Regions from separate parts of the Streptomyces sp. NPDC094147 genome, predicted to be linked through region 4. Evidence: riboswitches for the same ligand, from Rfam matches in the RefSeq annotation. Region 4 holds a riboswitch; each other region holds the start of a gene.
What was found. Region 4 has a riboswitch for cyclic di-AMP ahead of ACIQ8J_RS13445 (M23 family metallopeptidase). Riboswitches for the same ligand answer to the same signal wherever they lie in the genome.
Positions count from the first base shown of each region.

Region 1 (3,858 bases), on a different contig from region 4:
CTTCGATGACGGAATTCCGGCATCCACATTTCGGGGCCGGCATTTCGAGGTCCACATTTCGGGCAGCCGAAATACGGCCCAGCGTCGCGCTTTCTTTGTATACGGCCCGGCTGTTAAGTGCGGGCACTCGCCGTGTGTACGGCAGGTTGCGAAGTGCTCACCGCGGCGGGGCGCCGCAGCCGATGGGCGGAAAAGGAACGCTCGGTGTGCAGGGCGGTGAGCGAGCGGGCGCGTTCGGCGTCGCCCCGGGCCACCGCGTCGGTGATGGCGCCGAGTTCGGCCCAGGACTCGCCCGGCCGGACCGGCTGCTCGACCGCGTACATCCAGGCGATCTTGTGCCGCAACTGCGTGAGCAGCGCGATCAGTCCGGGGCTGGCGGAGGCCTGGGCCAGCGTCTCGTGGAACCAGCCGCCCAGCGAGCGCAGGTCCTCGCCCTGGCCGCGCCGGGCCCGTTGCTGACCCAGCCTCACCAGGCCGCGCAGCACTTTGAGATGGGCCTCGGAGCGGCGGCCGGCCGCCCGCGCGGCGGCCAACGGCTCAAGCAGCACCCGCAGTTCGAGGAGGTCGGCGGCCTCCAGCTCGGTGGGCTCGGCCACCCAGGCGCCGGCATGTCTGCGGGTGGTCACGAAGCCCTCGGACTCCAGGGTGCGCAGGGCTTCGCGCACCGGGACGCGGGAGACCCCGTAACGGCGGGCGAGTACGTCCTCGGTGAGCCGGCTGCCGCGCTCCAAGGCGCCCGAGACGATGTCGCCGCGGATCGCCGTGCATACCGAATGCGCCGGAATGCGCATGGCCGAACCTCCGCCTTTATCCCCGCGAAACGCGGTCGAGCGACGCCTGTCGACGGATATCGATGTCCGTCGATGCCTGTTCCGCGACTCTATTCCAGGCTTTGTTAATTCCCGGTGACGGGCCGGAACCAATGGATATCTTTTGGCCAACCGCGAAGGCCCCCGGCAGCGCGCCGGGGGCCTTCGGTGTGCGCGGGGGCCGTCAGACGGAGACGCCGTGCGAGCGAAGGTAGGCGACCGGGTCGATGTCCGAGCCGTAGGTCGGGGCGGTGCGGGCCTCGAAGTGGAGGTGCGGGCCCGTGGTGTTGCCGGTGTTGCCCGACAGCGCGATCTGCCGGCCCGGCTCCACGGACTGGCCCACGGAGACCTGGATGACCGAGAGGTGGCCGTACTGGGTGTACGTGCCGTCGTTCATCCTGATGACTATGTTGTTGCCGTAGGCGCCGCCCCAGCCGGCCTCCACGACGGTGCCCAGGCCCACGGCGTGCACCGAAGTGCCGCTCTCCGCATGGAAGTCGATGCCGGTGTGGGCGCCGGAGGACCACAGGGAACCGCCGGTCTTGTAGCCGGTGGACACATAGCTGTCCGATATGGGGGCGACGAAGGTGTTGAGGCGCTTGCGCTCGGCCTCGCGCGCCGCGCGCTCCTTGGCCTCGCGGTCCGCCTTGGCCCGCTCCTCCGCCTTGCGCTGCGCGGCCGCCTCGGCCTCCGCCTTCGCCCTGGCCTTCACGGCCGCCTGCTTCTGGGCGTCGGCCTGGGCACCGAGCTGCGCGGCGAGGCCGTCGCCGATGACGATGGCCTGGGTCAGGCCGGTCTCGGCGACGCTCGGGGCGGCGGTGGCCGGGGAGGCGAGGGTGCCTACGACTCCGGCGGTGGCGAGGGTGGCGATGCCCGCTATGTTCGCGCTGCGGCGCGTCATACGGCTGGGCGCGCGGTGCTTCCCGGTGGCACGGGTGAACGCCATGAAGTGGCGGTGTCCTTTCCTTCCATCTCGCCTACCGGGTTAGCTGACGGGTTCGGAGCAGGAAGGTCTCCTACGGGCTCCTCCGCGGGCGGAGGCGTCCGATTCACCCCAGGGACTGAGTGGGTCCCCGGCTCCCCTGGCTCGCGCCGTTCGGGGACTCGGCGATCACTGTCCGGTGCCGCGGGCGCGACGGGTGGTGACGGACAGCCGGACCGACGCTAGACGGCCGGTCTTTCAATCACCAAACAGACACCGTGTTTTGTAGCGCACGCCACATGACAGACAGGCAACCTCCCCAACAATCCGGACATTTACGCCCCATAAGGGAGGACCCCGGCGGCGCATTCGCCACCGGGGTCCCTGTGTGCCCAGTTGTCCAGGTGCCTCAATCAGCCCGCGACCACGGTCACTTCACCGATTCCGAGCGCCCTGACCGGCTCCTCGATCTGAGCCGCGTCACCGACGAGAACGGTGACGAGCCGGTCGGCCGGGAAGGCGTTGACGACGGCCGCCGTCGCCTCCACGGTGCCGGTCTCGGCCAGCAGCGCGTACAACTGCGCCTGGTAGTCGTCGGGGAGGAACTGCTCGACCTGGTCGGCCAGCGTCCCGGCGACGGCCGCCGCGGTCTCGTACTTGAGCGGGGCGACGCCCACCAGGTTCTGCACGGCGGTCTCGCGCTCGGCGTCCGTCAGCCCCTCCGCGGCCAGCGTGCGCAGCACCTTCCACAGGTCGTCGAGCGCGGGGCCGGTGTGGGGGGTGTCGACCGAGCCGCTGATGGCGAGCATCGCGGCGCCGCCCTCGGGGCCCGAGCGCAGCACCTGGCCGAAGGCGCGCACGCCGTAGGTGTAGCCCTTCTCCTCGCGCAGTACGCGGTCGAGCCGGGAGGTGAGGGTGCCGCCGAGGCAGTACGTGCCGAGCACCTGGGCCGCCCAGACCCGGTCGTGGCGGTCGGCGCCGATGCGGCCGATGAGCAGCTGGGTCTGGACCGCGCCGGGGCGGTCCACGATGACGACCCGGCCGGTGTCGTCGGCGGTGATCGGCGGGATGGGGCGCGGCTCGGCGGTGTTGCCGCTCCAGTCGCCCAGGGTGTCCGCGAGGACCGCGTCGAGGTCGGTGCCCGACAGGTCGCCGACGATGACGGTGACGGCCGTCGAGGGGCGCACATACGCCTCGTAGAAGGCGCGCACCGCCGCCGTGTCGATCGCGGCGACGGTCTCCTCGGTGCCCTGGCGGGGGCGCGACATGCGCGCGGAGGCCGGGAACAGCTCCTTGGAGAGCTGCTGGGCGGCCCGCCGGGACGGGTTGGCCTGCTCGTGCGGGATCTCGTCGAGCCGGTTGCGCACGAGCCGGTCGACCTCGGAGTCGGCGAACGCGGGGGCCCGCAGCGCCTCGGCGAGCAGCGAGAGCGCCTTGGGGAGCCGGGAGACCGGCACTTCGAGGGAGACCCGGACGCCGGGGTGGTCGGCGTGCGCGTCGATGGTGGCGCCGCACCGCTCCAGTTCGGCGGCGAACTCCTCCGCCGAGTGCTTGTCGGTGCCCTCGGTCAGGGCGCGCGCCATGATCGTGGCGACGCCGTCGAGGCCCTCGGGCTCGGCGTCCAGCGGGGCCGCGAGGAAGATCTCCACGGCGACGACCTGCTGGCCGGGGCGGTGGCAGCGCAGCACCGTGAGGCCGTTGGCGAGGGTGCCTCGCTCGGGGGCCGGGAAGGCCCACGGCTTGGCGGTGCCGGCGGCCGGCTGCGGGTGGAACTCCATGGTCACGACGGCGTCCGTCACTGGGCGGCCTCTTCTTCCTCTTCGTTGCTTGCCTCGGGCGCCGCGATGGGCTCGTACACCAGGACCGCCCGGTTGTCGGGGCGCAGTTTCGCGGCGGCGACCGCCTGTACTTCCTCGGCGGTGATGTCGAGGACGCGGTCGACCGCGGTCAGGGCGAGCTGCGGGTCGCCGAACAGCACGGCGTACCGGCACAGTTCGTCGGCGCGGCCGGCGACCGTGCCGAGCCGGTCGAGCCACTCGCGCTCCAACTGGGCCTGGGCGCGCTCCATCTCCTCCGCGGTCGGCCCCTCGGCGGCGAACCGGGCGAGCTCCTCGTCGACCGCGGCCT
Region 1 is NZ_JBIWHT010000005.1:188,525-192,382, forward strand. Features, by position in the region: gene ACIQ8J_RS11380 (GntR family transcriptional regulator) at 114-791, opposite strand; gene ACIQ8J_RS11385 (M23 family metallopeptidase) at 994-1,755, opposite strand; cyclic di-AMP (ydaO/yuaA leader) riboswitch at 1,769-1,929, opposite strand; gene ACIQ8J_RS11390 (M16 family metallopeptidase) at 2,145-3,509, opposite strand; gene ACIQ8J_RS11395 (M16 family metallopeptidase) at 3,527-3,858, opposite strand, start outside.
Region 1: another riboswitch for cyclic di-AMP. It lies ahead of ACIQ8J_RS11385 (M23 family metallopeptidase); the one in region 4 lies ahead of ACIQ8J_RS13445 (M23 family metallopeptidase).

Region 2 (3,858 bases), on a different contig from region 4:
GCCGCGGCCTTGCCGGAGCGGTCGACCGGGATCTGCCCGAGCGCGCGGAAGAACGCGGCAGTCGCCCGGCCGGTGAGCCCCGGCGCGGTGAAGTACTCCTGCTTGGCCAGGAAGGTCAGGCGGCGCCTGAGCGTCACCCCCAGCAGGAACTGATCGGTGAACGACTGGTGATTCCCCGCGAGGATCACCGCACCTGCCTCGGGCACCCGCCCGGCCCCTTCGACACACGGGCGGAACAGCCACCGCAGCAGCGGCACCAGCACCACGAGACGGAATGCGTAATAGAACACGTCAGTGAGCCCTCTCCCCAGGTGACCCCCGCGCCGACGCACGCTAGTCACCCCCGGGGATCACCGGGAGAGCGCCTATTGAGCCAGGCCCCCGCTCGCCGAGAGCGAAAACCACCCCTCATCGATCTGTACGTCCTGTACATTTTTTACATCCGGTCGAGGTATCCGGTCGAGGAGAGGTACGTCATGACCCACCGCCCTGCCGCCCGCTACGTCCTGCCCGAGTTCTCGGAGCGCACCGCCTCCGGGGTCCGCACGCTCGATCCGTACTCCAAGCTCTTCGAGGAGCGGATCGTCTTTCTCGGCACCCCGGTCGACGACGCCTCGGCCAACGATGTGATGGCCCAGTTCATGCACCTGGAGCACGCCGACCCCGACCGGGACATCTCGCTCTACATCAACTCCCCCGGCGGCTCGCTCACCGCGATGACCGCGATCCACGACACGATGCAATTCGTCACCTGCGACGTGCAGACGTTCTGCCTGGGTCAGGTGAGTTCGGTGGCCGCGCTGCTGCTCGCGGCCGGGACGCCCGGCAAACGCCTGGTGCAACCGGCCTCCCGGGTGCTCCTCAGGGAGCCCGCGATCGAGGAGCCGCTGCGCGGCCAGCCCTCCGACCTGCAGATCCAGGCCGCCGAACTGCTGCGCGGCCGCACGCTCCTGACCGAGTTGCTCGCCCGGTACACCGGGCGGACCGCGCGGCAGGTGGCCGCCGACATCGAGCGGGACGTGGTCTTCGACGCCGCGGGCGCCGTGGCGTACGGGCTCGCCGACCACGTACTCGAAAGCCGCAAGACCTCGCTGCGCGGACGGTGAACCGCCGTGCTGCCACCGGAACTTCCGCCGCTGCCGGCGCTCACGCGGGCCGAGGCCGAGTTCGTCGACTGCTATCTCGAAGTGGTCGATCTGCTCGGTCGCGTCAATCCGGCGCACGGCCCCGACACCTACGGCGCGCTGCGGGCCGCGCAGGCGCTGGTCGGCCGGACGGCCGCGCTGAAGGACGCGCTCGCCCTGATGCACCTGCGCGGCGAGACCCGGGTGCACGCCCGCACGCTGACCCGCGCCCTGCGGGTGCTGGACGGCGAGCGCCGCACGGGGCGGCTCACGGTGCCGCCGCAGACCACCGGTTGAGGCCGCCGCGCGCAGCGGCGGCGCCCAACGCGCCGACGGGGCCGACGAAACGGACCAGACGGGGTACCCCCGTTCGGCCCACCGCCGACTACGTCCACTGCCCCTTATGAGCTCCTTACAGCGCCTGCACAACGCGCGGAATCGATCGTTCCGTCGCTGGTAGGAGGCTCGTCAGCCCTCCTTCGGGAGGTGCCGAACCACCCGTGTCCACCCGAATCGCCCAGTCGTGAGCACCCTCACACAAAGCCGTTTCGTTACGAAAATATGACAGTCGGTGCGTGAAGATCCCTGGGACGACAAGCCCCCGCCACCGTGGCGGGGCGGTCCGGGCGGACGCCGAGTCCTGCCGCCGCTCCGGACGACTGGTCGACAGGAGTGGACCGGCAGGAGTGGAGGACCCGCGTTCTTCGGGACGGCCGGCCGTCGGCCGTCCCTCGGGGTGAAGCCGTTCAGGCGGCCGGGCGTCTTCGCCGGTCCGAACCCGACAGGTCATCCTTCGCAGGCGGTTTGACGAAGGGTTGCGCATGACCGCGCAGACACATGTCCCGTCTCTGCTGCTCCGCCTGGGCGCCGTCACGGCCCTCACCGTCGCCGTGGCGGGGGGAACCATACTGGCGCCGGGCGCCACACTCGAAGCGCATGCCGCGGCCGTCGCCGCCAGGGCGCTCCACGTGGCCGAATCGAAGAAGGGGTCGCCCTATCAGTACGGGGCCGCCGGACCGCACCGCTTCGACTGCTCCGGGCTCACGCTCTACTCGTTCAAGCAGGCGGGCCACAAGCTGCCCCGCTCGGCCCAGCAGCAGTACAACAGCTCCCGGCATGTCTCCGCCTCCTCCCGCAAAGCCGGAGACCTGGTGTTCTTCCATTCGGCGGGACACGTCTACCACGTGGGGATCTACGCCGGGAACGGGAAGATCTGGCACTCCCCCAAGACCGGCGCGGTGGTCCGCCTCGAACGGATCTGGAGCGGCAGCGTCTTATACGGGCGGGTCGGCTGACCGCCCCGCCGGCGGGGCCGTCCCGATGCGCGCGCCCACGCACCGGGACGGCCCGCGCCCCCAGGGCGGCTCCGGGGCCGGGCAGTGAGCCCCGCTAGCCGCTCTGCACCACTGCCGTCCACGGCAGGGCGATCCAGACCGTCTTGCCGCCGTCCGCGGTGGGTTCGACCGAGAGCCGGCCGCCGCACTCGGCCGCGAGCCAGCGGACGATCACCATGCCCCGGCCGTTGTCCTGCTGGACGGCGGCGGGCAATCGTTTCGGCCAGCGCGGATGACTGTCGGTCACCCCGACCCGCAGCTCCTCCTCGCATTCCAGCTGGACGTCCACGGTGAAGGTGGGTGACTGGCCGAAGGTGTGCTGCACGGCATTGGTGGCGAGTTCGGACACGATGAGCCGGACCGTGTCGCCGGTCTCGTCGTCGGACGGCAGACCCCAATCGGTGAGAACCTCGGCGACGTATCGCCGTGCCGCGGAGACCGAGGCGGGTTCGCTCGGCAGAGTGATTGATGCTTCGAGATGGTCTGCCATGGCGACGCTGTCCCTTTCCCACCCGGGCCGGCCAGAGGACTCCTGGCGGATGAGCGCTCGCGGAGACGAGGTCGGCCTCGGATTGTGCTTCGCGCCAGAGTGCCACTCATCGTGCCGGTCTTGGGTGCCATCCACCAAGATATGCATATATCTGTCGCTCAAAGCGGTGAACTCTGCGGCGACAGAGCGTAATTGGGCTCACACTTACCCATCGCCGAAGGCGCCGGAGGCGAAGGAGACGGCCATGTGGCACGGACCGGCGGTGCACCGCCGCAAGCTGGGCGAGGAACTGCGAGGGCTGCGCGACCGGAAGGGTCTGACGAGCGGGGAGGCGGCCCGCCTGGTCGGCTGGCACCAGTCGAAGGTGAGCCGGATCGAGACCGGCCGCAGCGGCGCGAAGCCCGCGGACGTGGCCCGCCTGCTCGACGCCTACGAGGTGCGAGATCCCCAACTCCGCACACTCCTGGAGGCGTTGGCGGATTCGGCGGACGGCGGCGGGGAGCACTGGGCGCGCGCGTACCGCGGTCTGCTCCCGCCGCAGTACCGGGACTTCATCAGCCTGGAGTCGCAGGCGCGCACGGCGCGCACGCTGGAGACCTCGGTGGTGCCGGGACTGCTGCAGACGCCCGCGTACGCGCGCGCGGTGACCCGGGCCGCGCTCGCGTCCCTGCCGCCGGACAAGGTGGACTCGCTCGTCAAGGTGCGGCTGGCCCGCCAGGAGGTGCTGCGGGGCGATCCGCCGCTCGCGCTCAGCGCGGTGCTCGACGAGGGGGTGCTGCGGCGTCAGGTGGGCGGTCCGGCGGCCATGAGCGATCAGTTACGGCATCTGCTGGCGGCCGCCGCCTGGCCCCACGTCCGGTTACAGGTCATTCCTTTCCGTTACGGCGGCTACGTCGGGCTCACCGGCCCT
Region 2 is NZ_JBIWHT010000006.1:126,713-130,570, reverse strand. Features, by position in the region: gene ACIQ8J_RS12615 (lysophospholipid acyltransferase family protein) at 1-290, opposite strand, end outside; gene ACIQ8J_RS12610 (ATP-dependent Clp protease proteolytic subunit) at 477-1,106, shown strand; gene ACIQ8J_RS12605 (hypothetical protein) at 1,113-1,421, shown strand; cyclic di-AMP (ydaO/yuaA leader) riboswitch at 1,746-1,941, shown strand; gene ACIQ8J_RS12600 (C40 family peptidase) at 1,946-2,419, shown strand; gene ACIQ8J_RS12595 (ATP-binding protein) at 2,514-2,948, opposite strand; gene ACIQ8J_RS12590 (helix-turn-helix domain-containing protein) at 3,193-3,858, shown strand, end outside.
Region 2: another riboswitch for cyclic di-AMP. It lies ahead of ACIQ8J_RS12600 (C40 family peptidase); the one in region 4 lies ahead of ACIQ8J_RS13445 (M23 family metallopeptidase).

Region 3 (3,858 bases), on a different contig from region 4:
CGCCGCACGGCCGGTGAGCCGGGAGCGGCGGGCCTGCCGCTTGGTCTGCGAGCGGTAGACGCGGGCGGCGGTCTGCTCGCCGAGCACCTTGATCCTGGCGGCGGTGGAGAACCGGTCGCGGTCCTTCACCTTGGCGCCCTTGGCCATCGCTCTCCCGCCTCCCCGTCACATACGTACGTCCCCGGACACGGTACGGGACCGAGTGCGGGGACGTACGTACGACTGGCTAGGGGTTTGACCCTCAGCCCTTGAAGCGCGGGAAGGCGGAGCGGCCCGCGTACACCGCGGCGTCGTCGAGGATCTCCTCGATGCGCAGCAGCTGGTTGTACTTGGCGACGCGGTCCGAGCGGGCCGGGGCGCCGGTCTTGATCTGACCGCAGTTCACCGCGACGGCGAGGTCGGCGATGGTGACGTCCTCGGTCTCGCCGGAGCGGTGGGACATCATGCACTTGAAGCCGTTGCGCTGGGCCATCTCGACGGCGTCCAGGGTCTCGGTCAGCGAACCGATCTGGTTGACCTTGACGAGCAGGGCGTTGGCGGAGCCCTCCTCGATGCCGCGGGCCAGGCGCTCGGGGTTGGTGACGAAGAGGTCGTCGCCGACGATCTGGACCTTGGAGCCCAGGCGCGAGGTGATGGTGTTCCAGCCGGCCCAGTCGTCCTCGAACAGCGGGTCCTCGATGGAGACCAGCGGGTACGCGGAGACGAGCTCCTCGTAGTACTCGGTCATCTCGGCGGCCGAGCGGGACTTGCCCTCGAACTCGTACTTGCCGTCCTTGTAGAACTCGGACGCGGCGACGTCGAGCGCGAGCGCGATGTCCTTGCCCGGGGCGTAGCCGGCTTCCTTGATGGCCTCAAGGATGAGGTCCAGGGCCGCGCGGTTGGACTCCAGGTTCGGCGCGAAGCCGCCCTCGTCGCCGAGGCCGGTCGACAGGCCCTTGCGCTTCAGGACGCCCTTGAGCGTGTGGTAGACCTCGGCGCCCCAGCGAAGGGCCTCGGAGAAGGACTCCGCGCCGATCGGAGCGATCATGAACTCCTGGATGTCGACGTTGGAGTCCGCGTGGGATCCGCCGTTGAGGATGTTCATCATCGGAACGGGCAGCAGGTGCGCGTTCGGGCCGCCCAGGTAGCGGAACAGCGGCAGGTCGCTGGCCTCGGAGGCGGCGTGCGCGACGGCGAGCGAGACGCCGAGGATGGCGTTGGCGCCGAGCGAGCCCTTGTTGTCGGTGGCGTCCAGGTCGAACATGGCCTGGTCGATCAGGCGCTGCTCGGTGGCGTCGTAGCCGACGAGCTCCGGGCCGATCTGCTCGATGACGGCGAGGACGGCCTTCTCGACACCCTTGCCGCCGTAGCGGTTGGGGTCACCGTCGCGGAGCTCGATGGCCTCGAAGGCACCGGTGGAGGCGCCGGACGGAACTGCAGCACGGCCGGTGCTGCCGTCGTCGAGGCCGACCTCGACCTCGACCGTGGGGTTGCCTCGGGAGTCCAGGATTTCCCGGGCTACGACGACGTCGATGGACGGCACGAGCATCTCCTTCTGGGATGTGACGCTAGATGTGACGCAAGCAGTGCGGGGCCGCGCAGGGGTCGCTGCGGCCTTGCGACAAGAGCCTAACCGGCTCCGGGGCTCCGGCCAGCCGAGTGCCCGCCTCCTGGGACGAAAAAGGGCCCAAGGACCCTGATTCCCTGCCAAAGGTCCGCAGAACTACTGCCGGGTAACAGCCGAAACCCCGGCCCGGCGCGTACGGGGGAATGCGCGCCGGACCGGGGGGACTTGGGGCGGGGCGGACTCAGCTCAGGTGGAGCTTCTGGCCCGGGTAGATCAGGTTGGCGTCCTTGACGACGTCCTTGTTCAGCTCGAACAGCTTCTGCCAGCCGCCCTTGGTGCCGTTGGCGGAAGCGATCTGGCCGAGGGTGTCGCCGGCCTTGACGGTGTACTCGCCGTTGCCCTGCTTGACCGGCTCGGTGCGCTGCTCGCCGCGGGCGGCCTCCGGCGCGGGCTGGGCGCGCTGGGTCTTCTGCTGCGGCTTGGCCTTCGGCTTCGCGGACTGCGACTTCGAGGGGGACGAAGAAGAAGACGAAGAAGAGGAGGACGACGAGGAGCCGGAGGTGTCGACGTTGGCCTTGCTGCCGCCGGAGGTCAGGTTGCCGGCGCCGGCGCAGGACCAGGCGCCCGGACCCTGGATGGCGAGCAGCTTCTCGGCGGCGGCTATCTGCTGGCCCTTGGTGGCCAGGTCGGCGCGGGCGGCGTACTGGGTGCCGCCGGCGGCGGCCCAGGAGGACTGCGAGAACTGCAGGCCGCCGTAGTAGCCGTTGCCGGTGTTGATGGACCAGTTGCCGCCGGACTCGCACTGGGCGACCGCGTCCCAGGTCTGGACGGAGGCGGCGGAGGCCGAGCCGGCCGCCATCAGCGGGGCGGCGACAGCGGCGCCGGTGACGCCGGCCAGCGTGGCGACACGGACGGCCTTGGACGGGCGGCGGTGCTTGCCCTTGCCGGAAAGCAGCATGGAGTTTCTCCTCACCGACGCCTGCGAGGTGAGCTGTCGGGTTCGGGCGTGAGCTGCCCGGCCGAGCGCTGTGGCGCCCGTCTTCACCCCAAGCCGGTCGGCAGTTGCTTCAACTGCCGGGCCCGGCACGTACCTTGGGTCCCCCGCTCCTGCCTACGGCGCATAAGCGTCGACTGTTCCCGTCGGCCGACGGCAGGATTCGGCGTGCTCGGTCGACGGGGCTCGTGGTGACGAGCGAGTCCGACGAAAACACACGCCCCGCCAATGTTCAAAGGCGCCCATCGGGGGAAAATCCCCCCTCCTTGTCGCAACAGAAGGGGCGTTTCCGCAGGTCGGGGGCGGGACGGACGGACCGGGCAGACGGGACACGCCAGTTGAGGCGAAGAGACCCATGTCTCACTTGCACAGAACGGACATACGCCCTCGAACTACCCCTGCTTCGGCACCGAGTTCGGGGCCGTGGCAGCGGCCGCCGCGGCCTTCAGGTCCAGGCTCTGGCCAGGCAGGATGAGGTTCGGGTCGGTGCCGATCAGCTTCTCGTTGGCGTGGTAGAGCGCGGGCCAGCCGCCGTGGATCTTGTTCGCGTCGGCGATGACCGAGAGGTTGTCGCCGGGGCGGACGGTGTACTCGCCGTTCGCGGCGGGGGTGTTGCCGACATCACGTGATCCGCCGTCACCTCGCGAGGCGTGCCGCCCCGCGTCGCGGCTGTCGGTCGAGCCGCCCGGACCGCCGGAGCCGGCCGGGGCGGGCTGTCCGGCCGGGGCGCCGGTAGCGGAGCCGGTGGTGCCGCCCGGCGTCGCGCCCGAGCCCTCCTCCGGCGAGGGCGCCCCGCGGTGCTTGCCGGGGCTCGCCGGGGTGGACGCGGAGGGCGTCGGCGGCTTGGCGGGACCCGCGGGCTTCGTGGCGCCCGTCGAGGGCGCGGCCGGGGCGGTGGAGGCCGCGGGCGTCGGGGCGACGTCGGGCGCCTTGGTCGCCGGAGCGGTCGGCGCGGTGGACGCGGGCGCCCCGGCCGGGTCCGGCGTCGCGGGCAGGCCCGGGTCGACATCGGCCGCGCGGCCGCCCTTGGTGAGCCCGCCGGAGCAGCTGGCGAAGGCCTTGGTGCCCTGGGCCGCGAGCACCTTCTCGGCGATGGCTATCTGCTGGGCGCGGCTGGCGAGGTCGGCGCGCTGGGCGTAGTCCGTACCGCCGAAGGCCTCCCAGGTGTCCTGCGAGAGCTGGAGCCCGCCGTACAGGCCGTTGCCGAAGTCGGCGCTCCACATTCCGCCGGACTCGCAGGCGGCCACCTGGTTCCAGGAGTTCGCGTCCGCGGCGTTCGCGCCGGTCGCGGCGAGCAGCGGAAGCGCGATGGCCGAAC
Region 3 is NZ_JBIWHT010000009.1:163,980-167,837, reverse strand. Features, by position in the region: gene ACIQ8J_RS16720 (septum formation initiator family protein) at 1-147, opposite strand, end outside; gene eno (phosphopyruvate hydratase) at 242-1,528, opposite strand; gene ACIQ8J_RS16710 (transglycosylase family protein) at 1,788-2,504, opposite strand; cyclic di-AMP (ydaO/yuaA leader) riboswitch at 2,508-2,675, opposite strand; gene ACIQ8J_RS16705 (transglycosylase family protein) at 2,933-3,858, opposite strand, start outside.
Region 3: another riboswitch for cyclic di-AMP. It lies ahead of ACIQ8J_RS16710 (transglycosylase family protein); the one in region 4 lies ahead of ACIQ8J_RS13445 (M23 family metallopeptidase).

Region 4 (3,858 bases):
GCTCGCCCTCTGTGCGGTCGTGGTCGGGCTGAGCGGTTGCGACCGGGTGGGGGAGGCCGGGCCCGTCAGGGGTGGTGGTGCGGGTGCGCAGGCTCCGGCGTACGCCGATCCCGGGCGCGGGTGCCGGCTGAGCGCCGGTGACTGGGCCGCGCTGCCGTGCGGGTCCGACCAGGCGGCTAACCACCGCCATACCAGGGGGAGTTGCGGCCGGGGGCGCCCGGGTCCGCATCGCTGCCGCCGCCATTGACGGGCTCATCCTGTGGTCCGTCGCCGATCGTGGCGGGCCCCGCCGCCGGCCCCGGCACCCGCACGGGCGCTCCGGAGTCGCCGTCGGCGGTCGGACGGGGCAGGCTGGACGGGTGCGGCAGCAAGCAGAGGGCGAGAGGCGCCTGGTACGGGCGCTACCCGTACTGCTCATCGTCGTCGGCTTCGTCTTCGACGCCACGACCCCGCCCGACCTGACCGCCGCAGCCCTGTTCGCGGGCGCCCCGATGGTCGCCGCCCCCTTCTACTCGCCCCGCGCCACCGCCGTCGTCGCGGCGGGCTCGGTGCTCGCCGTCGTGGGGCTCTGGTTCGTACACGGCCTCCCCAGCCTCGGCGAAGGCGCCAGCGAGCTGTGCACCGTGCTGACGGTGGGCGGTCTGGCCCTCGTCATCAACCGCATCCTGCGCCGCAGCGGCGAACAGCTCGCCTCGGCCCGCGTCATCGCGGAGACCGCGCAGCGCGCCGTGCTGCCCACGCCCGCGGCCCGCATCGGCGGCCTCCACGTCGCCGCGCGGTACGAGGCGGCGCAGGCGGACGCGTTCATCGGCGGGGACCTGTTCGCCGTGCAGGACACCCCGCACGGGGTGCGGCTCATCGTCGGCGACGTACGGGGAAAGGGGCTCCAGGCGGTGGAGGCCGTCGCCGTGGTGATCGGGGCGTTCCGGGAGGCCGCCGAGCAGGAGTCCTCGCTGGAGGCGGTGGCCCAGCGCCTGGAGCGGGCGCTGGCCCGCGAGGGCACCCGGCGCGACCGGCTCGACGCGGTCGAGGGGTTCACCACCGCGGTGCTCGCCGAGGTCCCGCGCGGTGACGGCACCGTACGCCTGGTGAACCGGGGCCACCCCGAGCCGCTGCTGCTGTACCCGGACGGGGCCCTGGACATGCTCGTCCCGGCCGAGCCCGCGCTGCCGCTCGGCATGGCGGACCTCGGGGTGTGGCCGGACCGGTCCGAGGAGCGGCCGTTCCCGGCCGGGGCGACGCTGCTGTTCTACACGGACGGCCTGTCCGAGGCGCGCGACGGACAGGGCGTCTTCTACGACCCGCGCGCCCGGCTGCGCGGCGCGATCTTCCCCGGCCCGGAGGAGGTCCTGGACGCGCTCGTGGACGACGTACGGCGCTATACCGGCGGCGGCACGAACGACGACATGGCGCTGCTCGCGGTGGCCCGGCCCGCCGAGGGCCAGCCCGAGCGCCGCCGCACCGTCAGGATCGTGAAATGAGCCCGGCGGGAGGCTGTCACCGTGGGTGCCCGAAAGGTGTCCCTGCGCATAACATTTGACACACCGTCAGAAAACAGCTGTGACGCGAGTCGCGCTGAATCGCCGTCAACTCGCCCGTTTTGACCCGGCTGTGGGTACTAAGTCCAGGCCAGGACCGTTAACGATCAGTGGGAACGGCTTGGAATCCGGACCGGGTGTCTATTAACGTTCGATAACGCAGCGCGGTCGGCCCAGCCGCCGCAACGGCGGCACCGCGCGCATGCGCCGAATCCCGAAAGGGAACCGGGGAACCACCAACTTGGGGTGAATCAGGCGCCTTTACGGGGGCCTGTAGGAGACCTTCCTGCTCCGAACCCGTCAGCTAACCCGGTAGGCGAGAAGGAAGGAAAGGAGCGCGCCCTCGTGGCGTCCAACGAGCCTGCCCTCGACACCCCGATACCTCCCGACTCCCTGTACGGCGACGTGCCCGGCGACAGCGAGAGCTGGGAGGAGTGGGACCCGACCGCGGAGTCCGTACGCCCGGTACGCGGCCGGCACCGGGTGGCCAAGCAGCGCGGCGGACTCGCCCGCAGCTCCACCGTGCTCGGCGTCGGCGTCATCGCCGCGGTCGGCGCGGGCGGCATGGCCACCGCGCAGACCAAGCCGCCGGTCTCCATATCGCTGCCCGACTCCCTCGCCCAGAACCTGCCGGACCTCGGGTCGCTGCCCGGCGTCGGCGAGCTGGTCTCGCACGACGCCCCGGACACCCCGAAGACCGAGGCCGCACGCGCCGACCAGAAGATCGCCGCCTCCCCGCTGACCATGACCGGCCTCTCCACCGCCGAGGCCGAGCAGGGCGCCACCGACGCCGGTGAGGCGCTGCGCGCCCGCATCCTCCAGCAGGCCGAGCAGCAGAAGGCGGGCGCCGCGGCCGAGGCGAAGGCGGCCGCGCAGAAGGCCGCCGCCGAAAAGGCCGCGGCCGAGGCCAAGGCCAAGCAGGACGCGGCGACCGCCAAGGCCGCGGCCGAGAAGAAGGCGGCCGAGGAGGCCGCGGCGAAGAAGGCGGAGCAGGAGCGGCTGGCCAAGCTGGCCGCGAGCTACTCGCTGCCGGTCGGCTCGTACACGATCACCTCCACGTTCGGCGAGGCCGGCTCGATGTGGTCCTCGGGCCACCACACCGGCCTGGACTTCGCGGCCCCCACGGGCACGCCGCTCAAGGCGATCCACTCCGCGACGGTCAAGTCGGCGGGGTGGGCCGGTGCGTACGGCTACCGCACGGTGCTCACGCTCGACGACGGCAGCGAGCTCTGGTTCTGCCACCAGTCGTCCATCGCGGTCAGCGCGGGGCAGAAGGTGGCGACGGGCGACGTCATCGGGCGGATCGGCGCCACCGGCAACGTCACGGGTCCGCACCTCCACCTGGAGGTCCACACCCCGGACGGCACCGGCATCGACCCGATGGCGTGGCTCCAGTCCAAGGGGCTCAATCCCTGATCCGAACGGTCCGGAATACCGCCCGGCGCACGGGAGTTGATCACCTCATGACCTCTCTCCGTGCGCTCGGCGGCTCCGACCTGTCCGTCTTCCCGCTCTCCCTCGGCGGCAACGTCTTCGGCTGGACCGCCGACCAGGACCAGTCGTTCGCCGTCCTCGACGCCTACACCTCGGGCGGCGGCAACTTCATCGACACCGCCGACGCCTACGCCCACTGGGTCCCCGGCCTGTCCGGCGGTGAATCCGAGACGATCATCGGGAAGTGGGCGGCGGCCCGCGGCAACCGGGCCGATGTCGTGATCGCCACCAAGGTCGGCTCCCACCCCCAGTACAAGGGGCTGGCCGCGAACACCATCAAGGCCGCCGCCGAGGAGTCGCTGCGCCGCCTCGGCACCGACTACATCGACCTGTACTACACGCACTTCGACGATCCCTCCGTGCCCGTCGAGGAGATCATCACCACCCTCGACCAGCTGGTCCGGGACGGCAAGGTCCGCGCGATCGCCGCCTCCAACATCACCCCGGAGCGGCTCCAGGAATCCCTGGACTTCTCCGACCGCGAGGGCCTCGCCAAGTACGTGGCGCTCCAGCCGCACTACAACCTGGTCTCGCGCGACACCTACGAGGGCGCCCTCCAGGAGACCGCCTCCCGCGCGGGCCTGGCCGCCGTCCCCTACTTCGCGCTCGCCTCCGGCTTCCTCACCGGCAAGTACCGGCCGGGCGTTACCGTCGACAGCCAGCGCGCCGCTGGCGCGGTCAAGTACGTGGACACCGATCGGGGCCGCAGGGTGCTCGGCGCGCTCGACCGGATCGCCCAGGAGCGCGGCGCCGAGATCGCCACGGTCGCGCTGGCCTGGCTGGCCGCCCGGCCCACCGTCGCCGCCCCCATCGCTTCGGCCCGTAC
Region 4 is NZ_JBIWHT010000007.1:20,403-24,260, reverse strand. Features, by position in the region: gene ACIQ8J_RS13450 (PP2C family protein-serine/threonine phosphatase) at 360-1,481, shown strand; cyclic di-AMP (ydaO/yuaA leader) riboswitch at 1,734-1,872, shown strand; gene ACIQ8J_RS13445 (M23 family metallopeptidase) at 1,884-2,954, shown strand; gene ACIQ8J_RS13440 (aldo/keto reductase) at 3,002-3,858, shown strand, end outside.